Regions from separate parts of the Streptomyces sp. Y20 genome, predicted to be linked through region 3. Evidence: riboswitches for the same ligand, from Rfam matches in the RefSeq annotation. Region 3 holds a riboswitch; each other region holds the start of a gene.

Region 1 (4,133 bases), on a different contig from region 3:
GAGCACCTCGGTGGGCAGATCGGCGACCTCGGGCAGACCGAGTTCCTCACCCTGGTAGAGGTACGCCGAGCCGGGCAGCGCCAGCATCAGCAGGGTCGCGGCCCGGGCCCGGACGAGGCCCGCCGCCGGGTCGACCGCGGGCGCGGCGCCGCCGGACAGCAGCCAGGCGGCCGGGTCGGTGCCGGGCGGCAGCACGAGGCGGGAGGCGTGCCGGACGACGTCGTGGTTGGACAGCACCCAGGTGGCGGAGGCACCGACGGCCCGGGCCGTGGCCAGCGAGGCGGTGATGACGTCCCGCAGCTCCTCCGCGTTCCACGGCGCCCCCAGGTACTCGAAATTGAAGGCCTGGCCGAGTTCGTCGGGGCGGGCGTACAGGGCCCGGCGGGTGCCCGGCACCCAGGCCTCGGCGACGGCGGTGCGCGGCGGGCTGTAGGCGTCGAAGACCTTGCGCCAGTCGCGGTAGATCTCGTGGACCTCGTCGCGGTCCCAGTACGGGTGGCTGCCGGGCGGGACCGCCAGCAGGGCCTCCTCCCCGGACGCGCCGATGTCACCGACGTCCCGCAGCGGCTCGGTGAGGTCCTTCGCCAGGCCGTGGGCGACGTCGACCCGGAACCCGTCGACCCCCCGGTCGGACCAGAACCGCAGGGTGGTGCGGAAGTCGGCGCGGACCTCCTCGTTGTCCCAGTTGAGGTCGGGCTGTTCGGGGGCGAAGAGATGCAGGTACCACTCGCCGTCGGGCACCCGCTTCCAGGCGCTGCCGCCGAACAGCGACTGCCAGTCGCTCGGCGGGAGTTCGCCGTGCGCACCGCGGCCCGCACGGAAGACGTAACGGTCGCGGGCGGCGGAGCCGGGGGCCGCGCGCAGCGCCTCCTGGAACCAGGGGTGCCGGTCGGAGGTGTGGTTGGGGACGATGTCGACGACGAGCTTCAGGCCGAGCCGGTGCGCCTCGGTGACCAGGGCGCCGAAGTCGTCCAGGGTGCCCAGGCGCGGGTCGACGTCCCGGTGGTCGGCGACGTCGTAACCGCCGTCCGCGAGTTCGGAGGGGTAGAAGGGGCTCAGCCACACGGCGTCCACCCCGAGCGTCGCCAGGTGGTTCAGGCGCTCGGTGATGCCCTTCAGGTCGCCCAGGCCGTCGCCGTCGGCGTCCGCGAAGCTGCGCGGATAGACCTGGTAGATGACGGCCTGCCGCCACCAGTCGGGGTTCCTGGACGAGAGGTCTGCCATGCGGGCTCCCATGGACGGACGACGGTACGGACTCTGTATCTGTCCACCTTGCCCGGAAAGGGAACCTTTCTCGCGGCCGGTCAGGGGGCGCAGTGCTCCAGCAGGCCGCCCACCTGCGCGTCCACCACCCGGTAGCGCACCACCCGTCCCTCCTTCTCCCCCGCCACGACCCCGGCCGCCCGCAGCAGCCGCAGCGCCTGGGAGACGGCGGGGTCGTTCATGCCGGTGGCGATCGCGAGGTCGGAGACGGCGAGCGGGCCGGTGCGGTGCAGGGCGAGCAGCAGCGCGAGCCGGTTGGCGTCGGCCAGGAGGGAGAAACGGCCGGCCCAGGTGCGCAGGTGATCCGCGTCGCCGATGGCGGCGATCGCCTCGCACACCCGGTGACCGTCGATGGTGCGACGGTCGGCTCGGTCGGCAGGCACGAGATGCATGACGCCATCCTCGCAGGCACCGATGTGATCTTGAATACCTGCCCAGGTGCGCAGCTATGCAGACAACCGTCCGCCCCTCTACGGTGGGCGGGCCGTGGTGCTCGGGAAGTCGATGCAAGGTCGACGCGGCCCTCGCCACTGTGATCAGGGAGTTCCCGTTCCGTCCGGCAGCCGCCGGGCCACTGGTCGTACACGACCGGGAAGGCAGGAACGGCGGACGCGGACCTGTAAGCCAGGAGACCGGCCACGGCACTCACGAAGTGATCCACGAGGTGCTGGAGCGTGAACCTGATGGCCGATGCCGCGTCTTTCCGCTGGCGACGTGAGGACACCGTCAAGACGGCGGGGCTGATGGCGGTGATAGTCGCCCTGCACGTCGTCGCCTTCGGGATCCTCTTCCTCCTCGTCGCCCCCGAGCACTACCGGGTGGGCACCGACGTCTTCGGCGTCGGACTCGGCGTCACCGCCTACACCCTCGGCATGCGGCACGCCTTCGACGCCGACCACATCGCCGCCATCGACAACACCACCCGCAAACTGATGGCCGACGGCAAGCGGCCCGTGTCGGTGGGCTTCTGGTTCGCGCTCGGCCACTCCAGCGTCGTCGTCCTGCTGGCGCTGCTCATCGCGGGCGGCACCTCCCTCGCCGGGAAGGTCATGAACGAGGGATCCAGCACCCACCAGGTGCTCGGCGTCCTCGGGACCACGATCTCGGGCACCTTCCTGTACCTCATCGCGGCCCTGAACCTGGTCGCGCTGGTGGGCATCCTCCGGGTGTTCCGCGCCATGCGCGCCGGGGCGTACGACGAGAAGGAACTGGAACACCACCTGGACTCGCGCGGCTTCATGAACCGGCTCCTCGGCCGCCTCACCAAGTCCGTGACCAGGCCGGGCCAGATGTACCCGCTCGGCTTCCTCTTCGGCCTCGGATTCGACACGGCCACCGAGGTCACGCTGATGGTGATGGCCGGCTCCGGCGCGGCGGCCGGCCTGCCCTGGTACGCGGTCCTGTGCCTGCCGCTGCTCTTCGCCGCCGGAATGAGCCTGTTCGACACCCTCGACGGCACCTTCATGAACTTCGCCTACCAGTGGGCGTTCTCCAACCCCGTCCGCAAGGTGTTCTACAACCTCGCCATCACCGGACTGTCCATCGCCGTCGCCTTCTTCATCGGCACGATCGAACTGGTCGGCGTCCTGCACGAGAAGTTCGGCCTGCACGACGACCTCACCGGCTGGGTCGCCGGCCTCGACCTGGACAACGTCGGCTACGTCATCGTCGGCCTGTTCGTCGTCGTCTGGGCGGCGGCACTGACGTACTGGCGCCTCGCCAGGGTGGAGGAACGCTGGTCGGAACGGGTACCGGCCACCGCCGACTAGGGATGCCCTAGCGGCCGACGGTCTCCAGGTACAGCCGCACGTACCGGTCCACGTCCACCTCCAGCGCCACGTCCACGAGGGCCTGTTCACGGCGGCCTTCGTGGATCTCGGACTCGCCGGGGCGGGGCCGGCGGTCCACGACCGTCTGGCCCCGGGACGGGCCGGGGGCCAGGGTGACCTCCACCGGCAGCAGCCGGGTCGTGATGCCCTGCGGGTCGGCGACCGCGCACACCGCGCCCGCGTCACCGAGGCCGCCCGCCTCCTCCGCCTCGGGCGGCCCGCCCTGCGAGGTCGGCCGGTGGGCGAGGAGGTCGCCGGCCAGGCGGGTGCCGGGCTCGTCGCTCGCGCGCAGCCGGTGCACCTCCGGGCCGGGCACGACCACCTGCTGGAAGACGTCCAGGCCGTACATGGTGATCGGCACCCCGGCCGTCAGCAGGATCGCCGCCGCCTCCGGATCGTGCCAGACGTTGAACTCGGCGACCGGGGTGGCGTTGCCGACGGCCACGGCCCCGCCCATGAACACGATCCGCTCGATGTTCCGCGTCACCTGGGGATGGGTGCGCAGCAGCAGGGCGATGTTCGTCAGCGGGGCGGTCGGGACCAGCGTCACCGGGCGCGGGGAGGCGAGGATCTCCCGGTACAGCAGGGTGACGGCGTCGACGGCCGCCGGAGCCCGGGTGGGCGCGGGCAGACCCAGGTCGCCCATGCCGTCCGTGCCGTGCACGTGCCGGGCCGAGCGGGCCGGCTCGATCAGCGGACGTGCGGCGCCCCGCGCCACCGGGATGTCGGGCGCGCCCGCCCGCTCCAGCACGGTCAGGGTGTTGCGGACCACCCCGTCGACGTCGGTGTTCCCGGCCACACAGGTCACCGCCCGCAGGTCGAGACCCGGGTGCCGTACGGCGAACAGCAGGGCCAGGGCGTCGTCGACGCCGGTGTCACAGTCGATGATCACGGGAATCGGCTCACCGGTCACAGCGCACTCCTTCCGTCGTGCCGACCTTAGATCAGCCCTCCGGGGCCCGGACCGACGCACGGCTCGACCGGCCCCGTCGTCCTCGGACCCGGTGAGCAGGGGGCGACGGCGGCGCCCGTGGCCGGGAC
Region 2 (4,133 bases), on a different contig from region 3:
CGAAGACCGTACGCGGCCTGGAATCCGGTTACCGCCTTTACACCGCCCGGTGGGCGCTGTCCGACCTCCCCGCCCGGCGCCCCCTGGCACCCGCGCCTGGCCCGGACCGGCAGCCCCCGGCAGATCCCGGCGAGCCGGCTGCGCCCCGGCCTCCAGGCCAAGATGCGGGGGAGTGGGAGATACCCCGCCTCCCGCTTCTGTACGAGCGGGCTGTCCTCGCCGTTGCGGTGGTGCGGGAGAAGCTACGCACCACCACTACCGCCGCCGTGCGGGGTCGGGCGTACGACGTCGTCGCACACCAGCAGGCGGCGATGCCCGAGCAACTACTCGCGGCCCCGGCCGCCGACCCCGAGCACGACGACCAGGAGCCGGAGGTCGAACCTCGGGAGGTGGTCGACATGACGGCGCTGCGGGCGCTGAAGGAGTCCCGCACCGACGTGGAGGCCCTCGACCTCACAGCCGAGCGGCTGCGGCATCTCCAGGACGCTTTCGCCACGGCGGCCGACCGAGCCCGCGCCACCATGGACCGCTACGCCGACGGGAAGCACACCGGCGCACCGCACCCGGTGCACGAGGACGACCAGCGCGCGCACCGGCATGCGGACCCGCACCGCGGGACACAAGCTGGCCGATGAGCGCGTACGGCCGCACGGCGAGGAAGATGGACGTAGGGCTCCCCTCCCGTGTTTCCCCCGAGCTGGGACGGGAGCCCGCTCAGCCGGGCCCGGTGCGGCGAACCGCTCGATCACTCGCTTGCGTTGTCACCGTCTGCTTGTGCTTTGTCCTGCTCGGCTTCGGGAGCCTTTGGGGCATTCAAGACCTGTGCCTGCTCATCGCCTTCGTCCACCACTTGCTCACGAACGCTTGGGCGGTACACGACGACGGGCACATCGATCTTGGGGAGCGAGGTGGAGATGTCGAGTTCGGGGAGCGAGGCCGCGATCTGCCGGGCGTGACGGTGCGCGGGGCTGTAGAACGCGGCCTGCACAGCGGCACGGTGCGCGGTATTGGCCATGTTCGCGACACACGGTACGGTCGGTGGGATATCGACGACGGCAAGACGGAAGCCGGTGGGAATCCGGAACGGTCGCGCCACTGTGTGTCTCCGCCCCGCATGGGGTGGCGGCGAGTCAGACCCGTTGCCGTCGTCATGCGCACCACCGAGATGGGACGCGAACTCCCAGAGGAGGCCCTGCCATGGCGCAGCATGTCGCCCAGCCGACTGCCACCACTCCCGCTCTCCCCGCCAAGCTGCCGATCGGCGCGATCGCCCCGTGGGCGGTCTTCTTCGGCATCCTGATGCTGGTCCTGCTGTACTTCGTCGGCGCCGAGCAGGGCGCCACTTCCGTGTTCAGTGGCACGGGCGTCCACGAGTGGGTGCACGACGCCCGCCACCTGCTCGGCTTCCCCTGCCACTGACGCAAGGGACACCGACACCCTCATGAACTCCGCAACGGTAAGAAACCTTCTCGTTCGCGGCATGCTCGCCGGCCTTGTGGCCGGCGTGCTCGCTCTGGTCGTTGCCTACCTTCTCGGCGAGCCGTACGTCGACAAGGCGATCGGCTTCGAGGAGGCGCACTCCCACGAGCACGAGATGGAGGTCGTCTCCCGCTCCCTGCAGTCCACCGCCGGCCTGGCCACCGGTGTCCTCGTCTACGGGGTCGCCTTCGGCGGTATCGCCGCCCTCGCCTACGCCTTCGCGCTCGGCCGCGTCGGCCGCTTCGGCCCCCGCGCGACCGCACTGCTGCTGTCCGGCTGCGCGCTGCTCGCCGTCTACGTCGTGCCGTTCCTGAAGTACCCGGCCAACCCGCCCTCCGTCGGCAACCCGGACACCATCGGCAAGCGGACCACGCTGTACTTCCTGATGATGCTGCTCAGCGTCCTCCTCGCGATCGCCGCCACCATCTTGGGCAAGCGCCTAACGCCCGGCCTGGGCACCTGGTGGTCGACCGTGATCGCGGTGGCCGGCTTCGCGCTCGTGATCGGGCTGGCGTACGCGTTCCTGCCCGTCGTCAACGAGGTGCCGAAGGAGTTCCCGGCCACCCTGCTGTGGCGCTTCCGTCTCTCCGCGCTGGCCATCCAAATCACGCTGTGGACAGGATTCGGCCTGCTCTTCGGCGAGTTGGCAGAACGGCTGCTGAACCCCCAGCCCGCGACGGCCTCCGCCGCGCGACACCCGGTGGCCGCCCCCAACTGACATGAGCCGCCACACGTGCGAGGGCCCGCGGAACCATCCGGGGGCCCTTTCGCGTTCTTCCGACACCCGGTCCGGTGCACGGACATGACGCAACGATCCGACCGACCAGGCCGCGCAGACGGGGACAGCCGAGGCGAGCAGCGGAGGACTCACGTGGCCAGACGCCCCCAGCCCCGCCATATCACCCTCGGCGGCCGGGAGGCCGTCGCCTTGACCTTGGAGGAATACGAGCAGCTGATCGCCAGCCGTCGGCAGATCGGCGGCCAGAGTGCCCGGGCCAGGGTGCTCGCTCAGCAGGCCAAGCGAACGGAGCAACTGCTGCGGTCCCTGGAGACGCTCATCGCGGTACCCGAGGACGGCTGCGCGGTGGCCGAGGTGTCACCGTCGGGCTGCACCGCCTCATGCCGCACCGGCGATGCAGCCGAGCAGGAAGAGACAGAGTGTCTGCACTGCTCGATCGCCGCCCTGCTGCGCCGTCACCGGGAGTCGGCCGAATGACTGGGCCCCTCAGCCGTGGGCGTCCCGCGGACCGAGCGGGTGGCCCACTCGCAGGTTCCAGCGTCCGGTCCTTCCGCTGATCGCGGTCGCCGTGAGCGGCGGCACATCGGCACGCCAGAAAGCCGGCACAGGGGTTCCCAGGACCTGCACCACCACGGCGCGTACGACATCCGGCTCCACCACGGCGACCGTGCGGCCATCCGCCTTGGACGTGCTGTCCAGCCACCGCCCGACGCGCAGGCACAACTCCTGCACCGACTCCCCGCCGTGGGGCGCTGAGGCCGGGTCGGCGAGCCACTGCACTACCGCCTCCGGCTCGGCCGCGGAGACATCGTCGAGTGTGCGGCCCTGCCACCGGCCCACGTGCAGGCCGGCGAGTTCTGCCACAGGCTCGGCATCGCCCAGTCCTAGTGCTGCGGCCGTTTCTCGGCAGCGCATGCTGGGAGAGGTGACGACGCGGGCGGGCGAACGCGGCATCCTGGCCGCCGCCCGGGCCCGTGCAGCGCCGTTGTCGTCGAGCGGGGTTCGGCCGTCGTCGAAGCGGTTCTGACGCAGCGACGGGTTCGTCGCGGGCGAGATAAGGGTTACGCGGCTGGTCACGCGGTTGCTCCTGCCGTCTGAGTCATGGAGTGCAGGTCTCCACCGGGTGGGGCACTTCCCGAGCATGTGCGGAGGCTACCGTGCCGTCGAAAAGGGCGATCTTGCTGTGACTGGTGCCGGGGCGGAGCGAGCACTCCACCCCCGGTCGGTCGTGGGGATCAAGAATGCGGGCAGCCCACTTCTGGCCGTGCGGCCGCGGCGAACAAGCTCTCCAGACAGACACGGCCTCGGGCCAGCCGCGGGTCTGCAGGCTGTCGTCGGGGCCGTCCGGCCGGGTTGGTCTTGAGGCCCGGTTCGCGGGAGCGTGGCTGCTCCTCGGTGCCCGGGATGTGTGGAGAGTGGATGTCACAGACGCCAGGTCCGGCCTCACGCGAGCAAGTGCCCCAGCGCCCTGAGCCAGTCGGGAGGGCAAGCCAGTGCCAGCCACACATCGAGCGGGCGCTGTGCGCGCCGCCTGCTGAGACCTTCCCCCCACGGGTGCGAATCTGCCGGTGGAGCCAGCAGGTTGGCCAGGGGCTCGGCTGCGGTAGGCCTTGGCCTGTGCACCTGGCAGAGTACGACTCGGACATGCGGGCCGGCCGTCGCTGTCGGGAGGTGACGACGTCACACCACCCCACGGCAACACTGTGCTCGGAGACTGATCGGCAGGGGGAGTAAGTGGCTCGGGACGAAGGCGTTGATCGGCAGCTGCAGGCGATCGAGATGGGACTCGGACGCGATGACCCGCGGCTGCATGCCAAGTTGGCGCGGTCTGGTGCGTTGTTTGTGGGTGCACGGCTGGTCGTAGCCGTGGGCGTCCTGGTGCTGGCCGTTGCGGTGCTGATGCAGATGAGCGGAC
Region 3 (4,133 bases):
GGCCAGATCGCCTCCGCCGGCCTGGTCTCCCTGGCCCACGGCACCAACGACGCCCAGAAGACGATGGGCATCATCACGCTCGCCCTCGTCGCGGGCGGCTCCATCGCCCCCGGCTCCAACCCTCCCACCTGGGTGATCCTCTCCGCCGGCCTGGCCATCGCGCTCGGCACCTACATCGGCGGCTGGCGCATCATCCGCACCATGGGCAAGGGCCTGACCGACCTGGAGCCGCGCCAGGGCTTCGCCGCCCAGACCAGCGCCGCGACCGCCATCCTGGCCTCCGCCCACCTCGGTTTCTCCCTCTCCACCACCCACGTCGTCTCCGGCTCGGTGATGGGCGCCGGCCTCGGCCGCAAGGGCGGTGTGGTCCGCTGGTCCACCGCGACCCGCATGTTCATCGCCTGGGCGCTCACCCTCCCGGCCGCCGCGCTGGTCGGCGCGGGTGCCGAGTCCGTCACCGGCCTGGGTGACTGGGGCACCGCCGCCGTCGCCCTCTTCCTCGTCGCCTCCAGCGCCGCGATCTGGAAGTTCTCCCGCCGCGAGGTCGTGGACCACACCCACGTGGCCCAGGAGGCCGGCGAGCCGGCCGGTGTGGTCACCACCGCCATCGCCGCCGTGACCCCGCCCCCGGCCGGTCCGGTCGCCATCGACCTGGACATCGCCTTCCCGCAGCAGGCCGCCGTCCCGGCCGCCGAGCCCGCTGCCCCGGCCGCCCCGGCCGCCACCGTCTGAGCCCGGTCACCCCGGTTACCGAAGGAAGCATCCCCATGAAGATCGACTGGGCGGCTCTCGGCTCCGTCTTCGGAGTGAGCCTCGTGGCCACCGTGGGCCTGGTGTCCCTGTTCACCCTCGGCATCGCGGGCCTGAACCGGCGCGAGAAGGCCGTGGCGCAGGGCGGCACCGCCGGCCTGGCCGTCACCGGCGCCTACCTCTGCTTCGCGGCCTGCGCGGCGGCGGTGGCGTACGGCATCCACCTGGTCGTGGCCAAGTCCTGACCCCGACCCTCCGAGGCTCCCCCGCACCGGTCGTGCGGGGGAGCCTCTGCCTTGTCCCCGCCCGTCCCACGGGTCCCGCGGTGTGGGGATGGGCACACTCTCCCCACGCAGGTCAACGGCAAGTTGACGGCCCTTCCGGGCGCGTGGTGGACTGCCCAGGCCATGTACGGCGGCAGAAGAGGAAGCCGGTGCGAATCCGGCGCGGTCCCGCCACTGTCACCGGGGAGTCATCCCCGGGAGCCAGGAACTCTCGCCGCCGATTCACGTCGAACCAGGGCGCGGACACCCTGAGTGAGGACCTACAGCGACATGCTCGGCTGCCCATCGAGGACCCGTTCGAGGACCCGTACCCGGACCGCTCCCGCCCCCGCGGCCGGCTGAGCCGATGGGTGCCGATCGCACTTACGCGTACGGCGCCGCCGCCGGCCTCCTGGGTGACCTGCTCCTCGGCGATCCGCGCCGCGGGCATCCGGTCGCCGCGTTCGGCCGGGCGGCCGGAGCCGTGGAACGCGTCCTGTGGCACGACCACCGCGGGTGGGGTGCCCTGCACACCGCCGTGTGCGCCGGCGGCGCGGTCGCGCTGGGCACGCTGGCCGCACGCGCCGCGCGTCCCCGTCCCGCCGTCTCCGCCGCGCTGACCGCCGCCGCCACCTGGGCCGTCGTCGGCGGCACCTCGCTCGCCCGCGAGGCCCGCACCGTCGGGCGCGCGCTGGAGACCGGGGACGTCGAGGCCGCCCGGGCCCGGCTGCCCCACCTGTGCGGCCGGGACCCGCAGGCGCTGGACGCCGACGGCATCGCCCGGGCCGTGGTCGAGTCGGTCGCCGAGAACACCTCCGACGCCGTGGTCGGCGCCCTCGTCTGGGGCGCGGTGGCCGGAGTTCCGGGGCTGCTCGGATTCCGGGCGGTCAACACCCTGGACGCGATGGTGGGCCACAGGTCGCCCCGCCACCGCCGGTACGGCTGGGCCTCCGCCCGCCTCGACGACGTCGCCGGCTGGCCCGGGGCCCGGCTCACCGCCGTACTCGCCACCCTCGCCGGACCCGATCCGCGCGGCGCCGCGCGGGCCTGGCGGGCCGACGCCTCCCGGCACCCGAGCCCCAACGCCGGGCCGGTGGAGGCCGCGTTCGCGGGCGCCCTCGGCGTACGGCTGGGCGGGACGCTCTCCTACGGCGGCCGGGTCGAACACCGGCCCGTGCTCAACGGCGGCACCGGACGGCCCGTCCGGGTCGCCGACATCGACCGGGCCGTACGGCTCTCGCGCCGCGTCGGCCTGCTCGCGCTCGGCACCACGTTGGCCGCGCGCGGCCTGATGAAGGGACGTGGGAAGTGAACGGGGGTCTCCTCGTCGCCGGCACCACCTCCGACGCCGGCAAGAGCGTCGTGACGGCCGGGATCTGCCGCTGGCTGGTCCGCCAGGGCGTGAAGGTGGCGCCTTTCAAGGCGCAGAACATGTCCCTGAACTCGTTCGTCACCCTGGAGGGCGCGGAGATCGGGCGGGCGCAGGCCATGCAGGCGCAGGCCTGCCGGGTCGAGCCCACCGCGCTCATGAACCCGGTGCTGCTCAAGCCGGGCGGCGAGCAGAGCAGCCAGGTGGTGCTGCTCGGCAAGCCCGTCGGGGAGCTGAGCGCACGCGGCTACCACGGGGGGCGCCAGCAGCGGCTCCTCGGCACGGTGCTGGACTGCCTGGCGGAGTTGCGGGGCACGTATGACGCGGTGATCTGTGAGGGGGCGGGCAGTCCGGCCGAGATCAACCTGCGGCGGACGGACATCGTCAACATGGGCATCGCCCGCAACGCGCGGCTGCCGGTGCTGGTGGTGGGCGACATCGACCGCGGGGGCGTCTTCGCGTCCTTCTTCGGCACCGTCGCCCTGCTCTCCCCCGAGGACCAGGAACTGGTCGCCGGGTTCCTCGTGAACAAGTTCCGCGGCGACGTGTCGCTGCTGGAGCCGGGCCTGGACATGCTGCACGGGCTCACCGGGCGGCGGACGTACGGCGTCCTGCCCTTCCGGCACGGCCTCGGCATCGACGAGGAGGACGGGCTGAGAGTGTCCCTGCGGGGCACCGTGCGCGAGTCCTCGGTGACGCCCCCGGTCGGCGCGGACGTGCTGCGGGTCGCCGTCTGCGCAATCCCGCTGATGTCCAACTTCACCGACGTGGACGCCCTCGCCGCCGAACCGGGCGTCGTCGTGCGCTTCGTGGACCGCCCGGAGGAGCTGGCCGACGCCGACCTCGTGGTGGTCCCGGGTACGCGCGGCACCGTGCGGGCGCTCCAGTGGCTGCGGGAGCGCGGACTGGCGGACGCGCTCGCGCGGCGGGCCGCCGAGGGGCGCCCCGTGCTCGGCATCTGCGGCGGCTTCCAGATACTCGGCGAGCACATCGAGGACGAGGTCGAGTCCCGCGCCGGACACGTCCCCGGACTCGGCCTGCTCCCCGTCCGGGTCCGCTTCGCCCGCGAGAAGACCCTCACCCGGCCCGTCGGCGAGGCCCTCGGCGAGCGGGTCGAGGGGTACGAGATCCATCACGGGGTCGCCGAGGTCACCGGCGGGGACGCCTTCCTGGACGGCTGCCGCGCCGGCCGGACCTGGGGCACCCACTGGCACGGCTCGCTGGAGTCGGACGGCTTCCGGCGGGCCTTCCTGCGCGAGGTGGCCGCCGCCGCGGGCCGCCGCTTCGTGCCCGCGCCGGACACCTCCTTCGCCGCGCTGCGCGAGGAGCAGCTCGACCGGCTCGGCGACCTGATCGAACAGCACGCGGACACCGACGCGCTCCGGCGGCTCATCGAGTCGGGCGCGCCGCAAGGACTGCCTTTCATTCCACCGGGAGCGCCCGCATGAGCACAGTGTTGTTGTTGTCGACCGCCGACACGGATCTGCTGGCGGCCCGGGCCTGTGGCGCCGGCTACCGCATCGGCAACCCCACCCGGGTCGACGTCGCCGCGGAGCTGCCGGCCCTGGTCGAGGGCGCGGACATCGCCGTCGTACGGCTGCTGGGCGGCAAGCGCGCCTGGGAGGACGGGCTGGCGGTGCTGCGGACGTCGGGGATCCCGACCGTGCTGCTGGGCGGCGAGGCCGTCCCGGACGCCGAGCTGATGGCCGAGTCGTCCGTGCCGGCCGGTGTGGTCGCCGAGGCGCTGAAGT

The links. Region 3 has a riboswitch for cobalamin ahead of ACGFT1_RS23975 (cobalamin biosynthesis protein). Riboswitches for the same ligand answer to the same signal wherever they lie in the genome.
Region 1: another riboswitch for cobalamin. It lies ahead of ACGFT1_RS09805 (HoxN/HupN/NixA family nickel/cobalt transporter); the one in region 3 lies ahead of ACGFT1_RS23975 (cobalamin biosynthesis protein).
Region 2: another riboswitch for cobalamin. It lies ahead of ACGFT1_RS30825 (CbtB-domain containing protein); the one in region 3 lies ahead of ACGFT1_RS23975 (cobalamin biosynthesis protein).

Annotation. Positions count from the first base shown of each region.
Region 1 covers NZ_JBIDDP010000003.1:327,343-331,475, forward strand. Annotated here, with positions in the region: gene ACGFT1_RS09795 (glycoside hydrolase family 13 protein) at 1-1,224, opposite strand, end outside; gene ACGFT1_RS09800 (ArsR/SmtB family transcription factor) at 1,305-1,655, opposite strand; cobalamin riboswitch at 1,734-1,919, shown strand; gene ACGFT1_RS09805 (HoxN/HupN/NixA family nickel/cobalt transporter) at 1,947-3,032, shown strand; gene ACGFT1_RS09810 (nucleoside hydrolase) at 3,040-4,005, opposite strand.
Region 2 covers NZ_JBIDDP010000016.1:67,404-71,536, reverse strand. Annotated here, with positions in the region: gene mobF (MobF family relaxase) at 1-635, shown strand, start outside; gene ACGFT1_RS30830 (hypothetical protein) at 746-1,015, opposite strand; cobalamin riboswitch at 1,011-1,162, shown strand; gene ACGFT1_RS30825 (CbtB-domain containing protein) at 1,198-1,419, shown strand; gene ACGFT1_RS30820 (CbtA family protein) at 1,442-2,197, shown strand; gene ACGFT1_RS30815 (hypothetical protein) at 2,351-2,695, shown strand; gene ACGFT1_RS30810 (histidine phosphatase family protein) at 2,705-3,295, opposite strand; gene ACGFT1_RS30805 (hypothetical protein) at 3,953-4,133, shown strand, end outside.
Region 3 covers NZ_JBIDDP010000009.1:290,867-294,999, reverse strand. Annotated here, with positions in the region: gene ACGFT1_RS23985 (anion permease) at 1-732, shown strand, start outside; gene ACGFT1_RS23980 (hypothetical protein) at 768-995, shown strand; cobalamin riboswitch at 1,126-1,268, shown strand; gene ACGFT1_RS23975 (cobalamin biosynthesis protein) at 1,381-2,325, shown strand; gene ACGFT1_RS23970 (cobyric acid synthase) at 2,322-3,830, shown strand; gene cobN (cobaltochelatase subunit CobN) at 3,827-4,133, shown strand, end outside.